4 regions of the Vibrio lentus genome follow, and region 2 is predicted to be linked to each of the others. Evidence: predicted binding sites of a transcription regulator. Region 2 holds the regulator's gene; each other region holds the start of a gene.

Region 1 (4,432 bases), 1.8 Mb from region 2:
CGCGAAGCAGTTCGGTGCTGAAGTAGAAATCGAATCAACTCGCGCTTACGATGCATTCGTGATTGCAGACGATCATCCGCATATTCTTTCTATCAAATCAGCATTCGAAAAGCTTGGCGTAACGGCGAACACCAAACGCACTGGCGGCGGTAGCGATGCAAACAACTTCAACGCGAAAGGTCTAACAACGGTTAACCTATCTACGGGTATGGCGAAAGTTCACACCACTGAAGAGTACATTGCAGTGAAAGACATGGTCGCAATCACTGAGTTTGTTGTCGCTTACGTGACTCAATAGCCTTGCTTCTAAGCTAGGTAGGAATACCATTTAGCTCATATCAAAAAGCCGAGTCCCCACATAACGTGTGACTCGGCTTTTTTGTTGTCTATTGTCTATTGTTCTCGATTAATAGCCGCTATTTGATGTAATCAAAATAGTACTCACAATTAACATTCATAACAGCAGTAATGATGTCTCGTCCATGATCGATATAGCCGTAGTCTTTCATTTCTCTCCAGCTTATACGAGTAACTCGTTCACCCTTGCTTGTTGCGTGCTTCATCGCAACGTTGTTCAAAATATTGGTGCACCCTCTAAAACCGCTTTCTGAACTTCTCATTCCTTGGTATTCCGAAAATTCAGCCACTATGTGAACACCATAGCCATAATCGTTGAGACTATACTCATCAACCATTACACCGTCTGGATTAAACTGCTGAGGCTCGCCAACATGATTTATTCCAGTACTGCATCCCGACAATACAAACACCGAAAGTAAAACCGTGGGTATTAACTTAGTTGTCATTCCTGAATCTCCCTCAGTCCGAGTTCGATTCGTCGCGATGACATGCTCAGTCTCAACAGATAATCAAGGTCTTCTTTCGCCATTGATTGCCAAATATTATCAATAACAACCGACCTAGCAAGTTCAGTTTCTTTCTTACTCATGAACACGTATCCTGCTACATCAACATTTTTATGAGTTTCTTTAGAGTCATTATGCGCAACTCGACTCTCATCAACATCCAAGATTAATTCAAATTTGTACTTTGGCATTTTTCTTCCTACTTAAAGCTTTGAAAACTCTAAGCTAAACCTATGAATCCAGTTAGGGTTCAAATAACCCCAATGACAACGTTTTACTAACTATGCGCTAGAAGTTGACGAGTATCGTTAACACTTTCCGCACCGTAAAGTTAATCCTTGCACATTGATATTAGGTTTATGTTTTTGAGAGATAAGTAGTTGAATTATGTCGAGTTAAACTTTAGATCACAGAAGCCAATGACGTTACTTTTTAGGCACTATCACGCTGATTAATTAGAATCCCCTGCGCTTCCAGAACTGGTTTTCGTCTTTACCCACTAAATCGAACGTCTTGTCGGCTATGATGTTTCCTTTTAGCTCGACCGTCATACGCCATTTACCGAGTTTGTTGGAGACAGGAGCCCAGATAGTGTCACCTAAGTAAAAATCCCAATCGTTGTTGCCGACGTACTCTTCACCATCAAACGGTTCTAAGACTTCACCTTTGTCTGTGGTGATATCTGGGTGGTAGATGCAGTAACGGATCTTTTCACCCTTGGCCTTTTTGATATTCAGAATGTAGCCAAACTCGACATCAATTTCAGCATCGACAATGGTGGTGAACTCTTGGATTTTTGGCAGGTCTTTAGATTTTGAATCCCATGTGGAGTAAATACCATAAGAGGTCATGTCGACCACAACAGAGCGCTTTGCCATTTCAATTTTTACCTTGGAGTTGTTCTTTGAGTTTAAATATTGGTCGTTGTGTTTGATTCGTTAGCCAGATACTAAGTTGCAAAAAAGCACAGGGCTATTCTTGCCAATCTTTCGCCATGCGCTTAATCACCGATGGTTCGATATCGTGAATGCTGCCAAATTGCTCTCGGCAGACTTCGATAACCAAATATGCTTTGTATTTGAGTGCAAGTTGACGATAAGCCTTCATTTCCCACTGTTTGATGAAGGTATTCGATACCACCACATCAAGCCCCTGCTTTAAGCCATCTTCTGTCGTGTTCTGACACCACTCATGCGCTTGCTGCAATTGCCTAGGATCAAAACAGTACTCACCTTGCTCATTCACGTAATACATATCCGCTTCGACATGTAATGCATCATAGGTCTTTGCTTTTGTTGATTTACCCGAGCCAGGCAACCCTCGAATGAGTATTAACTTCATCTGTCACTTTACAGGCTAATTCGAAAGCTCAAGTTTATCTCAAATACTAACTAAGTGCTCTGATAACTCCACCAATCTTACAGACTTGAACCAATCAATTCCCCTTACACAAATGTATGAACAAAACACAGCGTGCCCCTGCAAGCTAAGTATTGCTTCTGATAGAAAACACAAATAATTTACAACTATCCACTTTGTATATCGACAAGCGTATCAAACTACTATAGATTTAGAAGTATAGACGTCTACATATCTAGCTTAGGGAGAAAGCTGTGCCTATTCGCATTCCAGACCAACTGCCAGCATCTGATGTTCTTCGTGAAGAAAACATCTTTGTTATGCCGCTATCAAGAGCATCGACACAGGAAATTCGTCCACTTCGAGTCTTGATCCTCAACCTAATGCCGAAGAAGATTGAAACTGAAACTCAATTCTTACGCCTACTATCAAACAGTCCATTGCAAGTGGATGTTGAGCTGCTGCGCATTGATGACCGACCAAGCAAAAACACGCCGACAGAACACCTTGATAACTTCTACCGCCAATTTGAAATGGTCAAAGGGAGAAACTTTGATGGATTGATCATCACAGGTGCACCGCTTGGCTTGGTTCAATTTGAAGATGTTATCTACTGGGATCACCTCAAAACCATCATGGAGTGGGCCAATAAACACGTTACCTCGACTCTGTATGTATGCTGGGCGGCTCAAGCAGGCTTAAAACTGTTGTATGATTTGCCAAAACGCACACGTAAAGAGAAGCTTTCTGGTGTTTACAGTCACGAGATACATAACCCATACCACCCTCTTCTACGTGGTTTTGATGATACGTTTTTAGCGCCTCACTCGCGTTATGCCGATTTCTCACAAGAATACCTAAACGACCATACTGAACTGGATATTCTTGCCACATCTGACGTTGCTGGTGTTTACTTAGCCGCAACCAAAGATAAGCGAAACGTGTTTGTAACCGGTCACCCAGAATATGATGCCCATACATTACACGGTGAATACGTTCGTGATTTAGGGGAAGGCATGGAGCCGGTGATTCCTATCAATTACTACCCGAACAACAATCCAGACAATAAGCCGGTAGCAAGCTGGCGAAGCCATGGGCACTTGCTGTTCTCCAACTGGCTAAACTACTGTGTTTACCAGCAAACGCCGTACGATCTGGATCACTTCAGCGAAGACAACTTCACTAAAGACGATTAAACGTTAGCTCGTTGTAATCAACAGTTCGTAGTAATTAATAATTCGTTGTAATCAATTTTGATAAAGCCGCACTCGGTAGGTTGTTGATAAAACAGCTAATTGAGCGCGGTTTTTTTATGGTGTGTGGCTCGCATTCCATAATAGATTTACCACTTCGACGACTGCGATTTCATATGATGTGTTTGTGTTCATAAGGAGCCGCACATGCCTGCCAAATCGTTGTTTTCATACCCCCTACTATCAAATCTCGCGCTACTCGCCTCATTCTCTTTGGTTGGCTGCGTTTCTGTGACTGAAGGACCACCTAAAATAGAAAGCGATCCTATTGCGATGTCTGAATCTCGAATCGAGTTAGGCTTGGGGTATATGGGGCAAGGCAACATGGTAAGAGCTAGAGAGAATCTTGAACTCGCCGTTAAACATGCACCAAGTTACTATCGCGCACGCCTGTCTATGGCTCACTACTTTGAACGAGTCGGCGAAATTGGTGAAGCAAGAGTGACTTATCAAAAAGCTCTGCGCTTGGATTCAAAAAATGGCAACGTACTCAATAACTACGGCACCTTTCTATGTAAACAGGGGGAATACGAGCAAGCCGATAAATACTTCAACCAAGCTATCGATCAGCCCTACTATTATTTAGTGTCTGCAAGTTATGAAAACGCGGCTTTTTGTGCGTTTAAGGCGGGCGAAGTGGACCAAGCACGATACTACTTCACGAGAGCGATTGACCACGATCCAAACCGCGTAAAATCAATTCTTCAGCTCTCTAAGATAGAGGTCAGCACTGAGGATTATAATGATGCTCGTCTGCGTCTGTTTAAATTCCATCAACGTTATGGCTATCAAGTCCCCTCACTTCAGATCTTAATCGAACTAGAAAAGAAAGCCGGTAACGGCGCATTACAACAGAAGTATCAAAGGGAATTAGACGAGCTGCTTTCTGCTTGAACCAGCTTAGGGTTTTAGATGATTAAATAATTAGATCAAAAACGGGCTTGCTGAAAGTAT
Region 2 (4,432 bases):
TCGAAAGCTTGCTTGAGATCGTCGATGAGGTCTTCTGCATCTTCAAGACCAACAGAAAGGCGCAGTAGTTGTTGAGAAACACCCGCTTCTGCTAGAGCTTCTTCGCCCATCGCACGGTGAGTCATCGACGCAGGGTGACAAATCAAGCTTTCAACACCACCCAGTGATTCAGCCAAAGAAAATAGCTCTAACTTATCGACAAAATATTTAAGTGCTTCAAAAGAGCCCGCAAACTCAAAGCTCAGCATGGAACCAAAGCCCAACTGCTGTTTCTTCGCGATCTCGTGACCCGGATGTTCAGGAAGGCTTGGGTGGTAAATTGTACCCACCAGATCTTGTTGTTGCAGAGCCGTCAGAATTTCACGTGAGCTTTCTTCGTGAACACGCATACGCGCACCTAGCGTACGAATACCACGTAGAGTCATATAGCTATCAAATGGTGTGCCGGTTGCACCAATACAGTTGCCCCACCATGCTAACTCTTCAGCGTGTTCTTCAGTTTTCGTGACCACAACGCCACCAATAACATCTGAGTGTCCATTGATGTACTTGGTGGTTGAGTGGATAACAAAATCAGCACCCAGCTCTAAAGGCTTTTGGAACACAGGCGTCAAAAACGTGTTGTCGACAGCAACCAGAGCACCCACTTCTTTCGCTTTGCGGCAAGTTTCTGCAATATCAACCACACGAACCAATGGATTCGATGGTGTTTCAATTAAGATCAACTTTGGCTTAAGCGCGATCGCTGCATCCAGCGCGGCTTGATCCGATTGATCAACAAACAGAACTTTGAAGTCACCTTTAAGTGAGCGTGTATTAAACAGACGGTAAGTGCCGCCGTAGCAGTCGTGCGGTGCGATAATAAGATCATCGCCACCTAAGAAAGCAGAAACCCATAAGTTAAGTGCCGAAGTACCACAGTTAGTGACAACCGCGCCTTTACCAGACTCAAGTTCAAACAGTGCCGTTTCTAATAAACCACGGTTTGGGTTACCAGAGCGGGTATAATCATACTTTGGCACTTCACCAAAAGCGGGAAACCCATAGTTAGTCGAAAGATAAATAGGTGGGACAACGGCATGGTGTTGCGTGTCTGACTCGATGCCAGTACGTACTGCGATGGTTGCTGGCTTCCGGCTGCTCATAGGTGCTTCCTTACAAGTTTTGCGTCTGAGAATCACAGCTGCTTGTCGGCATTTTGCGGCTGTGTTAGATATATGTTATTCACTTTACTTTCATAAACGTGAGACGTCAACACTTCTAGACGTCCATATGTCTTTGCTTATGGCAGTAAATCCCGCTAAAATCACCACTATTAATTTATTCTAACAACTAAAGTGATGAAGGTACGCAATGGCCGACTGGAATGGTGAATACATAAGCCCATATGCTGAGCATGGAAAGAAAAGCGAACAAGTAAAGAAAATTACAGTTTCTATCCCTCTAAAAGTGTTAAAGGTTCTTACTGACGAGCGTACTCGCCGCCAGATTAATAACCTACGCCATGCAACAAACAGTGAGCTACTGTGCGAAGCCTTTCTACATGCGTACACAGGCCAACCACTACCAACGGATGAAGACCTTCGTAAAGACCGTCCAGACGATATCCCTACTGAAGTGAAAAAACTGATGACAGAGATGGGTATCGAGTTCGAAGCGTTTGACGAAGAATAAAAACAACTCAGTCACTGCCTTCAATATTGATTCGCGATAACTGAACCCTATTTGTCACATCAACCACTATGCCCTCTATGACTGCGCAGTGAATGATAGACATAAAAAAACCGACTCCTAATGGGTCGGTTTTTTATTATTCTTTTTCGCTCAATAGAGCGACCGCTATAATAAGCTATTAAGCCATATAGTTAGCAGGCATCTCAATACGAGCAACGCCAGACTCAACCGCCGCTTCCGCAACAGCTTTTGCAACGCGAGGAAGTAGACGTGGGTCCATTGGCTTAGGAATGATGTAACCTGTACCAAACTCCAATGCAGTCTCACCCGCAGCGGCTAGAACTTCAGCTGGAACTTCTTCTTTTGCTAACTCACGAATCGCCTTAACTGCAGCTAGCTTCATCTCATCATTGATTTCGCTTGCACGCACATCGAGTGCACCACGGAAAATGAATGGGAAACAAAGTACGTTGTTTACTTGGTTAGGGTAATCACTACGGCCTGTACCCATAATTAGGTCAGAACGAACCTCGTGAGCAAGCTCAGGCTTGATCTCTGGATCTGGGTTTGAACATGCAAACACGACTGGCTTATCAGCCATCAGCGTTAGTGCTTCAGCTGGTAATAGGTTAGGACCCGATACACCCAAGAACAGATCAGCGCCTTCGATAACATCTTCAAGTGTGCGCTTATCAGTGTTGTTTGCGAACAACGCTTTGTATTCGTTTAGGTCATCACGACGAGTGTGGATCACACCTTTACGGTCAAGCATGTAGATCTTCTCGCGCTGAGCGCCACACTTAATCAGTAGCTCCATACATGCTACAGCCGCTGCGCCAGCACCTAAACAAACGATCTTACACTCTTCAAGTTTCTTACCCTGAAGTTCGATCGCGTTCAGCATACCCGCTGCCGTTACAATCGCAGTACCGTGTTGGTCATCGTGGAATACAGGTACATCACAACGCTCGATCAGGCGACGTTCAATCTCAAAACAATCTGGTGCTTTGATGTCTTCTAGGTTAATACCACCGAATGTATCTGCGATATTCGCAACCGTATCAACGAACTCATCGATTGTGCGGTGTTTTACTTCAATATCGATAGAATCTAAACCAGCAAAACGCTTAAACAGTAGCGCTTTACCTTCCATTACAGGTTTAGAAGCAATAGGACCAAGGTTACCTAGGCCAAGAATCGCAGTACCGTTAGAGATAACAGCAACCATGTTGCCCTTACCTGTGTATTTATAGACGTTATCAACGTTCTGTGCGATCTCGCGAACAGGCTCAGCCACGCCTGGGCTGTATGCAAGTGCTAGATCTTCTGCAGAGTTTGCAGGCTTCGTCAGTGCTACGGCAATTTTGCCTGGAATTGGGAACTCATGATAATCAAGAGCTTGCTGACGGAATCGTTCTTGAGGCGATAATTCTTGAGAGGATTGATCTTGGCGGCTGTCTTCAGACATAGGTGTAGGTTCCTAGGATATTATTATTTGGGGGATCTTGTTCATGTTAATAGATGTACTTCAAAGTTCCTAGGTGGTTAAAGCCTCTGTCTCATTAAAAAACGAGATTTCACTACTAATAAGACCAGTGAGCAGTTGAAATTACTATCGCTTGTTGAACTTTCGAGCGGATTTCTAGGGAGGAGTAATTCAGGGGGAAAGTGTTGGAGCTAAACTCAAATCGACAGCCTATCGTCGAGATAAGCGAAGAGTGTTATTAAAGTCAGGGGTTTCTCAAATTTCAGGCAACAAAAAAGGACACCGAAGTGTCCTTTTTCATGTCTAAATAGCGAGAATTACTTCTTGCTAGAAAGAGCACCGAAACGCTTGTTAAAGCGATCTACACGGCCGCCTGTATCTACGATACGTTGCTTACCAGTGTAGAATGGGTGACATTTGTCACATACGTCTAGGTGAATACCATCTTTACCTAGAGTAGAGTTGAATTCGAATGTGTTGCCGCAAGAACAAGTTGCTGTTACTGCTTTGTATTCTGGGTGGATTCCAGCTTTCATGGGATAACCTCAATTAGGCCGTGTCGCCATCCGATTCTAAGCCGGACACCACACGTTGTTAAAAAATAAAATAAAGACACCGCAGCATCACTAAAAAGCGATAAAGCCATACCTTTAAGGCGCAGTATAGTAATGAATCTGTGAGGTAGGATCAACTGATTTGATACATTTTTCACCAACACAGTCCTTAAACCCTCTATTAAGCGTTATTTTCTGGCTCCAGTAGCATTCAAGCCTCAAGTAAGCTCTGTCATCTAAACTGCTCCTCGAATTTAACGCCCTTATCCATTAGACTGTTCGCTCTCGTCAACTCAGATAAAGCCGTCCCTTTATGCGTCCAATGATTGCCCGTGTGGCACTGCCTGTTCCACTCGACAAGCAGTTCGATTACAAGATTCCTAGCCACCTATTTCCGATTATTGGCGGTCGAGTTTCTGTGCCTTTTGGACGACAAACCTTAACCGGTATCGTGACGGCTCTGGTTAACGAATCAGAATTCGATCTCGACAAGCTCAAACCTATTAAAGCCTTATTAGACAACCAACCCGTTTGGCCTGAATCGGTCTACTCACTCTTGGTATGGTGCAGTCAATTCTATCAGTACCCTCTTGGCGAAACTTTGGCTAACGCTCTGCCTAGCGCTTTACGAAAAGGCAAAGCTGCCGATTTCGCAACGCTTGTCGAATGGCAACTAACCCCATCAGGTAGAGATCAACTAATGCAAGGCTTTGGTCGC
Region 3 (4,432 bases), 570 kb from region 2:
CAAGAGAGTATGGTTATGTAGCCTTTTCTTGGTATATTTTTGGGCGATTTTAACCACTAGCCTCAAATTGGCCTCAATCAAGACATCCCTAGCTAGTTTGTCTCCTTGATGAACAAGCGTCATATAATGATACTCTTGCTCTGGTGTAAGTCGTTCGACCTCCACAATGTCTTTGATATATAGAGAGTAACAATCAGTATTTAAGCTATTTTCTGTTATCAAAAAACTATCCCTCATCGTTTAGTGCCCAAGCAACTTAGTGTGTCTTGGACTTATTCCTTTGAATTACACCGGAAATGTTAGTCGTTTTCCTGTTATGCATCAAACATCATAGTCTTGTTTTTTGATTCTTCTTAAAAATTTAATTTTAAAGTGGGGTAGTTTGTCGAAGCAAGGAATACAGAAATAGCAGGAAATACCTGTATTTCTATTTTTCTTCTTTGGTAAGGGTATGATTTTTATATTGGTTTTTAGAATTCCAAATCCGCGTGTTGGGAGTTCGAATCTCTCCACCCCTGCCATATTTAAGGCTCTAGCAGAAATGCTGGAGCCTTTTTGCTTTCTGAATCTAATTACACTATTGGCAGGCAGTGGATTCCCCGACTTACCAAAACAGCGCGTAAACCTTTACTCATGCCATATTTAAGGCTCTAGACTTCGCTCCCCGGTAGAAAGACTAGAGTCTTTTTGTTTTCTATCAGTCTTACATCAACTCGTACTCGTCAATTGCTTAAGTTCTATCTTGAAATATTAGTACGAAATATTTCTAAGCTTTCTTCTACGAAGTAGGTTTACACAAGCACTGTTATTTTACCTCCTCTTTTTGCTACTACATCAGTTGTTCTATCGAGAAGTTTCGGATCTAGGACGTTAGTGTGCAAAGCTTTGACTCTAATCAGAATGCTTCTTCGATCGTTGTTCTCTTTCTACACTTTATTATGCTTTCAATACTTAACTTGAACAGAAGGACATGTAGAAATACGGCTATTAAACCTAATCAGCTAAATATGGCGATGTCTCTTTACTTAATTTATTTCCGTAAATGCTTTGTGTTTCTCTTCGCTTGAGCATACTAGAACTGGTGGTTGTTTGTTGGGAGGGCTAGGTACGACAAAGAGTCATGATTGCCGATAACAATCATGACTAAAGTGATGGTCAGAGATAAGGGGGGGAACTTTTAAAGTTAAGGACGACCTTTATCGATTAGGTACAGGCACAAAAAAGGCCGCTTATACTAAGCGACCTTCGTTTATATTTTTTCGGTGTTAATCCAATTCTTTCTCAGCTTGTTTCGCTTTCTCTATCATAGGAGTAATTGTCGAACCTTGAACTAATATTGAGAACACAACAACTGCGTATGTCATAACAAGGATTATCTCTTTAACGTCGATTGACTTGTCTTCAATAACCCAAATGCCTGAAGGGATTGAAAGTGCCATTGCTAGAGCTAGACCACCACGCAAGCCACCCCAAGTTAGAATCTTAATCGACCATGGGTTGTAAGTTCTAAAACGTTTAAATCCAATATAAGACAAGAAAACACTTAGGTAGCGTGCACTTAGTACTAGAGGGACTGCGAATGCCATTAAAATCCAGTCTTCTTGGTGGAATTTGAATAGCAGCATAGACATACCAATCAATAAGAAGAGAACGCCATTTAAGAATTCGTCTATGAGTTCCCAGAAATGATCTAGGTGATCTTCACTCTCTTTTGAGAATCCGATAAAGCGAGTCCAGTTACCGATCATGATACCTGATACCACCATTGCCAATGGACCTGATACATGTAGAACTTCAGCAAACGCATAACCAGCAGTTGGGATGCCGATGGTTAATAGCAACTCCATAGAGTGGTCATCGGTGTTGCTGATTAGGTAATGGAATATTAAACCTAGAACAAAGCCATAGACGATGCCGCCAATCGCCTCTTGGACAAATAACATTGTCACACTACCAACCGTCGGAGCCTCTGTACCGAATGCAATGGTGAAGAGTGTTACGAATATAACTAAGCCAAAACCATCATTAAATAATGACTCACCTTCGATTTGAGTAGAGATTCGTCTGGGAGCATCGAGTTTTTTTACTATTGCTAACACGGCAATTGGATCGGTTGGAGAGATTAGAGAACCAAACAGTAAACAATAAATTAGATCAAATTGAATGCCGATGAACTGACAAAACCCATAGAGCACAAATCCAATAAAGAAGGTTGAAAACAGTGTTGCACCTAATGCGAGTACAGTTATTTCCCACTTTTGATCTTTTAAGTTTGGTAGCTTAATCCCCAAGCCGCCCGCGAAGAGTAAGAAACCTAATATTCCTTTCAGGAGGAAATCTTCAAAGTTGATACTAGCAACGGTCTCTGAGGCGATGTCTGCCAACTGGAACCAATTGTTTTGTCCCGCAATGATAATCAATAGAGATAGCATCATTGAGCCAGCTGTAATGGCGATGGTTGTCTGCATTTTACCAATTTTGGTATTCACGAAAGCAATAAGCATGGCTGCAGCGGACAAGAAGCATAAGGTGTAATAGACCGACATTGGGATTCCAATATGTAACAAAGTATGAAAATTAATTTTCGTTGTCTCATGCTTAAATAGCAAACACTTTTTGTCATAGCTTAGTAATCAATTTCCTTTTTTAGACGTCTAGACTCCTTTTTAATGTGTGATAGGATGGAGAGATAATTAAAGGAATGAGGCTGTACCGTGGGAAGTAATGTAAGGCAAAAGATTGAGGCTCTGTTAAAGCAACGAATTTTACTGATTGATGGTGGCATGGGTACCATGATTCAGGATTATAAATTGGAAGAGCAGGACTATCGTGGTGAGCGCTTTGCTGATTGGCATAGTGACTTAAAAGGTAACAATGACCTTTTGGTACTTACACAACCTAAGCTTATCAAAGGTATCCACACGGAGTATTTGGAAGCAGGTGCAGATATCCTTGAAACCAATACCTTTAATGCAACAACCATTGCTATGGCCGACTACGATATGGAAAGTCTTAGCGAAGAAATTAACTATGCTGCTGCTAAACTGGCTCGAGAAGCGGCAGATGAATGGACAGTGAAGACGCCAGAGAAACCTCGTTTCGTAGCGGGTGTTTTAGGTCCAACTAACCGAACTTGTTCTCTCTCCCCAGATGTTAATGATCCGGGCTATCGTAATGTGAGTTTTGATGAACTTGTAGTGGCGTATTCTGAGTCGACTCGTGCTCTTATCAAAGGCGGGTCAGACCTGATTCTTATCGAGACTATCTTCGATACACTCAACGCGAAGGCATGCTCTTTTGCCGTTGAGTCTGTCTTTGAAGAAATGGGTATCACTTTACCAGTTATGATCTCCGGTACTATCACCGATGCATCTGGTCGAACGCTTTCCGGACAAACTACGGAAGCATTCTACAACGCTCTTCGTCATGTAAAGCCAATCTCGTTCGGTTTGAACTGTGCATTAGGTCCCGATGAACTGCGCGAATATGTCGGTGAGATGTCTCGTATCTCCGAGTGTCATGTTTCTGCTCACCCTAACGCGGGTTTACCTAATGCATTTGGTGAGTATGACCTTTCTCCCGAAGATATGGCTGAACACGTTAAGGAATGGGCTGAAAGTGGCTTCTTGAACTTAATTGGTGGTTGTTGTGGTACGACGCCAGAACATATACGCCAAATGGCAGAAGCTGTTGAGGGTGTAACACCGCGCCAACTACCAGATTTACCCGTCTCTTGTCGTCTCTCTGGTTTAGAGCCATTGACGATATCCAAGGAATCTCTATTTGTTAACGTGGGTGAGAGAACTAACGTTACGGGCTCTGCTCGCTTTAAGCGCCTTATCAAAGAAGAGCTATATGATGAAGCTTTGAGTGTGGCTCGAGAGCAAGTTGAGAACGGCGCTCAAATTATCGATATAAACATGGATGAAGGGATGCTAGACGCTGAGGCGTGTATGGTTAAATTCCTTAATCTATGTGCATCTGAGCCTGAGATCTCGAAAGTGCCAGTCATGGTCGACTCTTCAAAATGGGAAGTTATTGAAGCGGGTCTGAAATGTATTCAGGGTAAAGGCATCGTCAACTCTATCTCATTGAAGGAAGGGAAAGAGAAGTTTGTCGAACAAGCTAAACTGGTTCGCCGATATGGTGCAGCCGTTATTGTGATGGCGTTCGATGAAGTTGGCCAAGCTGATACTCGAGAGCGTAAGGTTGAGATTTGTACTAATGCCTACAATATTCTGGTTGATGAAGTGGGCTTCCCACCTGAAGATATTATTTTTGACCCGAACATTTTTGCTGTGGCGACGGGTATTGATGAGCATAACAACTATGCGGTCGATTTCATTGAAGCAGTCGGAGATATCAAACGCGATCTCCCTCATGCGATGATCTCTGGTGGTGTCTCGAATGTTTCGTTCTCATTCCGAGGCAA
Region 4 (4,432 bases), 490 kb from region 2:
ACTTTGAAGGCGTGTACCCAGATTCTTGAATTACTCTTTCCACCCTTTCACGGGTTTCAGGTTTTACTTTTGGATCATTGGTCAGAACGCGAGATACGGTTGACTTACCAACACCGGACAGCTTAGCAATATCGAGAATAGTGAGTTTTTTGCTCATAAAAAGTCTAACGTTAAAGGGAAAAGAAGAAAAAGTGAGGGCGTAATCCCTCACTTAACTGTTTGTAAATCCTAGCAACTACTATGACTTACTTTTGGCAATTTCGATAGACGACACGACCAAGTTCTAGACGTGCGTTGTCACCTTTAGTACGTAAAGTGACACTGTTAATCAGTTCAGAGGTTCCATCATCTAAGATGTATTTCGTTCCTGAACCTGCTGGAACTTGAGTCAGACGGTATTCATTCTCAGGGAGACGTAATACCGCTTTTTCATTATCAAGGTAAGCCACTTCAAACGAAACGTCAGACTCACATTGATAAGTCACGAATTGATTATCCGATGCTGCGCTCTCAGTCTCAGGAGCTGCTGATTTAGAGCACCCGACTAATGCAACTGAACATAGAGATGCTACTAACATAGCTTTCATACTTCGTTCCTCATCTTTATATAGTGGGCAAATATGGTGGACAACACTCATTTGCATACTGAGCGATAGGTCTGTGTTTAGCCTTTCAAATGTGCGGGTACATCTTTAATGCTGTCCAGGACGACACTAGCAAGTGCCTCACCCTTTTCAGTTACGGGTTTACCGGTTCTCACCAACACTCGGGTACCAACACCAGCGGCTTCTGCTGCCATCATGTCTTCAGCTTTATCGCCGATCATGACAGAGTTCGCCATATCAATTTTCAGAAAGTCACGAGCAGAAATGAACATGCCTGGTTTCGGCTTGCGACATTCACAATCTTGCTTGTAGTCGCCAATGGCGTGTTCAGGGTGATGAGGACAGTAATAGATACCATCTAACTCAACGCCATTATCGACAAAGTTCCAATCCATCCACTGCGTCAAAGAAAGAAAACGATCTTCGCTAAACTTGCCACGAGCAATACCAGATTGGTTGGTCACAAGTACCAATAAATAGCCCATATCTTTAAACGCTTTCGCCGCTTCAAACACACCATCGATGTATTCAAAGTCATGCTCATCATGTACGTAGCCGTGATCAACATTAATCACACCATCACGATCTAAAAAAACAGCCGGTTTAGACAAAATTCAGTTCTCTATCAACTCTCTATTAATCATTAATTATTACACGCTTTATTTGCTTCATCACTATCTATTTAGTTTTGCGTTCGTTAACGATTTGTTTCTACCCTAGCAACACGATCGACGTTTAGCCGTCTAGACGTAAAAATATCTATTGACTTAGATCATAGAACACCATAGCATCATCTGTAAATCGAACGAGCTATCGATATATTATTCTGTTTTACCTGCACGAGTTTCCCTATGATTAAAGTGAATCAAGTCAACAAGGTTTTTTATCAAGGCACTAAAGAAATCAATGCCTTAATTGATATCAACCTCCACATTCCTCAAGGTCAAATCTTTGGAGTCATCGGCTCTTCAGGTGCAGGCAAAAGTACCCTAATCCGCTGTGTAAACATGTTGGAAGCTCCAACGTCTGGTGAAGTGATTGTTGACGGTATTGACCTAACAACACTCAGCAAATCAGAACTCAGCGAAGCGCGTCGTAACATCGGCATGATCTTCCAGCACTTCAACCTGCTGTCTTCTCGTACCGTATTTAACAATGTAGCACTGCCTTTAGAGCTTGCTGGTAAAGATAAAGCAGCGATTGAAGCAAAAGTGAGTGAGCTACTTGAACTTGTTGGTCTATCAGACAAGCGTGACACCTACCCAGCCAACTTGAGTGGCGGTCAAAAGCAGCGTGTTGCGATTGCTCGCGCACTGGCCTCTGACCCGAAAGTATTGTTATGTGATGAAGCGACCAGTGCACTCGATCCTGCGACTACTCAATCTATTCTTGAGCTACTACGTGAAATCAACCGCAAGCTGAACATCACTATCCTGCTTATTACTCATGAAATGGATGTAGTGAAAAGCATTTGTCACGAAGTGGCGATCATTGGCGGTGGTGAATTGGTAGAGAAAGGGACTGTCGGTGACATCTTTGCACACCCTAAGACAGAACTGGCACATCAATTTATTCGCTCAACCTTGGATCTAACGATTCCTGAGGATTACCAAGCACGCTTGCAAGAGACTCGCGTAAACAGCAGCTACCCGCTGGTACGCCTTGAGTTTACTGGCGCAACGGTCGATGCTCCGCTGATGACGCAAATCGCACGTAAGTTCAACATCGATGTCAGCATCTTAAGCTCAGACCTGGATTACGCAGGCGGCGTTAAGTTCGGCATGATGGTTGCTGAACTGTTCGGTAATGAAGCCGATGATAATGCTGCTATTCAATTCCTACGCGACAACAATGTAAAAGTAGAGGTACTTGGCTATGTCCTTTAGTTTCAACGAGATTGCTGACTGGATCAGCCTTAACGGTAACCTTCTATTAGGCGCAACAGGCGAAACCCTTTACATGGTTGCTGTCGCGGGCATTGTTGGCTTCGCTGTCGGTATCCCATTAGGCGTGATTCTACATACGACTAAAAAAGGTGGTCTGTTAGAGAACACCAAGCTAAACAAAATTCTCGGTGCGGTTGTGAACGTGGGCCGTTCAGTGCCTTTCTTAGTATTGATGGTTGCTATTATCCCACTAACTAAGATGCTGATTGGTACCTTCATAGGTACAACCGCCGCGATTGTTCCGCTGACGATTGGCGCTATCCCATTCGTAGCTCGACTTATTGAAAGTGCGCTACTTGAAGTACCAACAGGTCTAGTGGAAGCGGCTCAATCAATGGGCGCAACACCAACACAAATCATCAATAAGGTTCTGCTTCCTGAAGCACTACCGACTATCATCAACTCAGTAACGATTACATTAGTGACGCTGGTGAGCTACTCAGCAATGGCAGGAACTGTTGGTGGTGGCGGCTTAGGTGATGTCGCGATTCGTTACGGATTCCACCGTTATGATGTGACTATCATGGCTGTGACGGTAGTGATGTTGATTGTGCTGGTACAAATTATTCAATCAATCGGTGATTCATTAGTTCGCCGTGTTGATCACAGATAACGACTTACAAACCAAACTCAAAGTCGTCTGAACCAAATTAAATAGATTTATTAAAAGGAGATTATTATGAAATTTAACCTTAAAGGTTTACTTACTATCGCGGCAGCGGCATCAGCGCTAGTACTAGCAGGTTGTGGTGACAAAGAAGTCGACACTTCTAAAGTAAAAGTTGGCGTAATGGCAGGTGCTGAAGCACAGGTTGCTGAAGTTGCAGCTAAAGTAGCAAAAGAGCAGTACGGCCTAGATGTTGAACTAGTGACTTTCACAGATTACGTAACACCAAACGCGGCACTGGATGACGGTTCTATCGACATCAACGCATTCCAACACGCACCGTACCTAGATCAGCAAGTAGCTGACCGTGGCTACAAGCTAACTATTGCTGGTAACACGTTTGTTTACCCAATTGCGGGTTACTCTAAAGAAGTGAAATCTGTAGACGAAATCCAAGATGGTGCTCGTATTGCGGTACCAAACGATCCAACAAACCTAGGTCGTTCTCTACTTCTTCTTGAGCAACAAGGTCTTCTTGAGCTTCGTGAAGGTGCAGGTCTTCTAGCAACAGTTCGTGACATCGTTAAGAACCCTAAGAACCTAACAATTGTTGAACTAGACGCAGCACAACTGCCACGCTCTCTTGATGATGTAGCACTGTCTATCATCAACACAACTTACGCGAGCTCTATCAACCTGACTCCGCAAAAAGACGGTATCTTCGTTGAAGACAAAGATTCTCCATACGTAAACCTAATCGTTTCTCGTGAAGATAACCTAAACGCTGAAAACGTACAGAACTTCGTTAAAGCTTACCAAACTGAAGAAGTGTACAACGCTGCTTCTGATATCTTCCAAGGTGGCGTAGTTAAAGGTTGGTAATCAACTAAACGACAGCAATCTATAGATACCCGAAGGGGCTGACATAACGTCAGCCCCTTTTTATTGGTTAGGATTTACAAGAAAGTTCGACTTACCACCAAGCTTCCACTTGCATACCAACGCTCATTTCACTGTTTTTACCTTCACCGAAGGCATTGTCATTTTCAGCATCGTTTAGGTAAGTCGCAAAGATACGGAATTCAGGACGAGACCAGAAACCTACTTGTGGAACCCAAGCTTGAGCGATTGTGAATTTGCCACCCGCCCCATCTTGATTATTAATGGTTTCAACAAAGCCACCAATTTCAAGAATGGTACGCATACGCTTGTCCCACTTGTAAAGCGGACGAATGACAGCACTGAAAGAATCATCATTGCTATTATTCGCACCA

What was found. Region 2 encodes MetJ, which represses methionine synthesis genes. Its sites were predicted from a motif close to TTAGACNTNTANANGTCTAA; they were not measured.
Region 1: metA (homoserine O-acetyltransferase MetA) is a predicted target of MetJ. The motif match lies at 2,437-2,456, and genes of this name have one in related genera.
Region 3: metH (methionine synthase) is a predicted target of MetJ. The motif match lies at 2,647-2,666, and genes of this name have one in related genera.
Region 4: metN (methionine ABC transporter ATP-binding protein MetN) is a predicted target of MetJ. The motif match lies at 1,341-1,360, and genes of this name have one in related genera.

What each region holds. Positions count from the first base shown of each region.
Region 1 is NZ_JAUFQE010000002.1:981,217-985,648, reverse strand. It holds gene QWZ07_RS12860 (M20/M25/M40 family metallo-hydrolase) at 1-298, shown strand, start outside; gene QWZ07_RS12855 (hypothetical protein) at 417-806, opposite strand; gene QWZ07_RS12850 (hypothetical protein) at 803-1,057, opposite strand; gene QWZ07_RS12845 (DUF3859 domain-containing protein) at 1,322-1,744, opposite strand; gene QWZ07_RS12840 (AAA family ATPase) at 1,839-2,207, opposite strand; gene metA (homoserine O-acetyltransferase MetA) at 2,480-3,421, shown strand; gene pilW (type IV pilus biogenesis/stability protein PilW) at 3,626-4,372, shown strand.
Region 2 is NZ_JAUFQE010000002.1:2,784,445-2,788,876, forward strand. It holds gene QWZ07_RS21020 (O-succinylhomoserine (thiol)-lyase) at 1-1,145, opposite strand, end outside; gene metJ (met regulon transcriptional regulator MetJ) at 1,354-1,674, shown strand; gene QWZ07_RS21030 (malic enzyme-like NAD(P)-binding protein) at 1,853-3,142, opposite strand; gene rpmE (50S ribosomal protein L31) at 3,478-3,696, opposite strand; gene priA (primosomal protein N') at 4,028-4,432, shown strand, end outside.
Region 3 is NZ_JAUFQE010000002.1:3,356,938-3,361,369, forward strand. It holds gene QWZ07_RS23890 (sigma-70 family RNA polymerase sigma factor) at 1-222, opposite strand, end outside; gene QWZ07_RS23895 (cation:proton antiporter) at 1,266-2,546, opposite strand; gene metH (methionine synthase) at 2,715-4,432, shown strand, end outside.
Region 4 is NZ_JAUFQE010000002.1:2,291,638-2,296,069, forward strand. It holds gene treR (trehalose operon repressor TreR) at 1-157, opposite strand, end outside; gene QWZ07_RS18595 (MliC family protein) at 246-587, opposite strand; gene gmhB (D-glycero-beta-D-manno-heptose 1,7-bisphosphate 7-phosphatase) at 665-1,216, opposite strand; gene metN (methionine ABC transporter ATP-binding protein MetN) at 1,457-2,491, shown strand; gene QWZ07_RS18610 (methionine ABC transporter permease) at 2,481-3,164, shown strand; gene QWZ07_RS18615 (MetQ/NlpA family lipoprotein) at 3,231-4,040, shown strand; gene QWZ07_RS18620 (carbohydrate porin) at 4,132-4,432, opposite strand, start outside.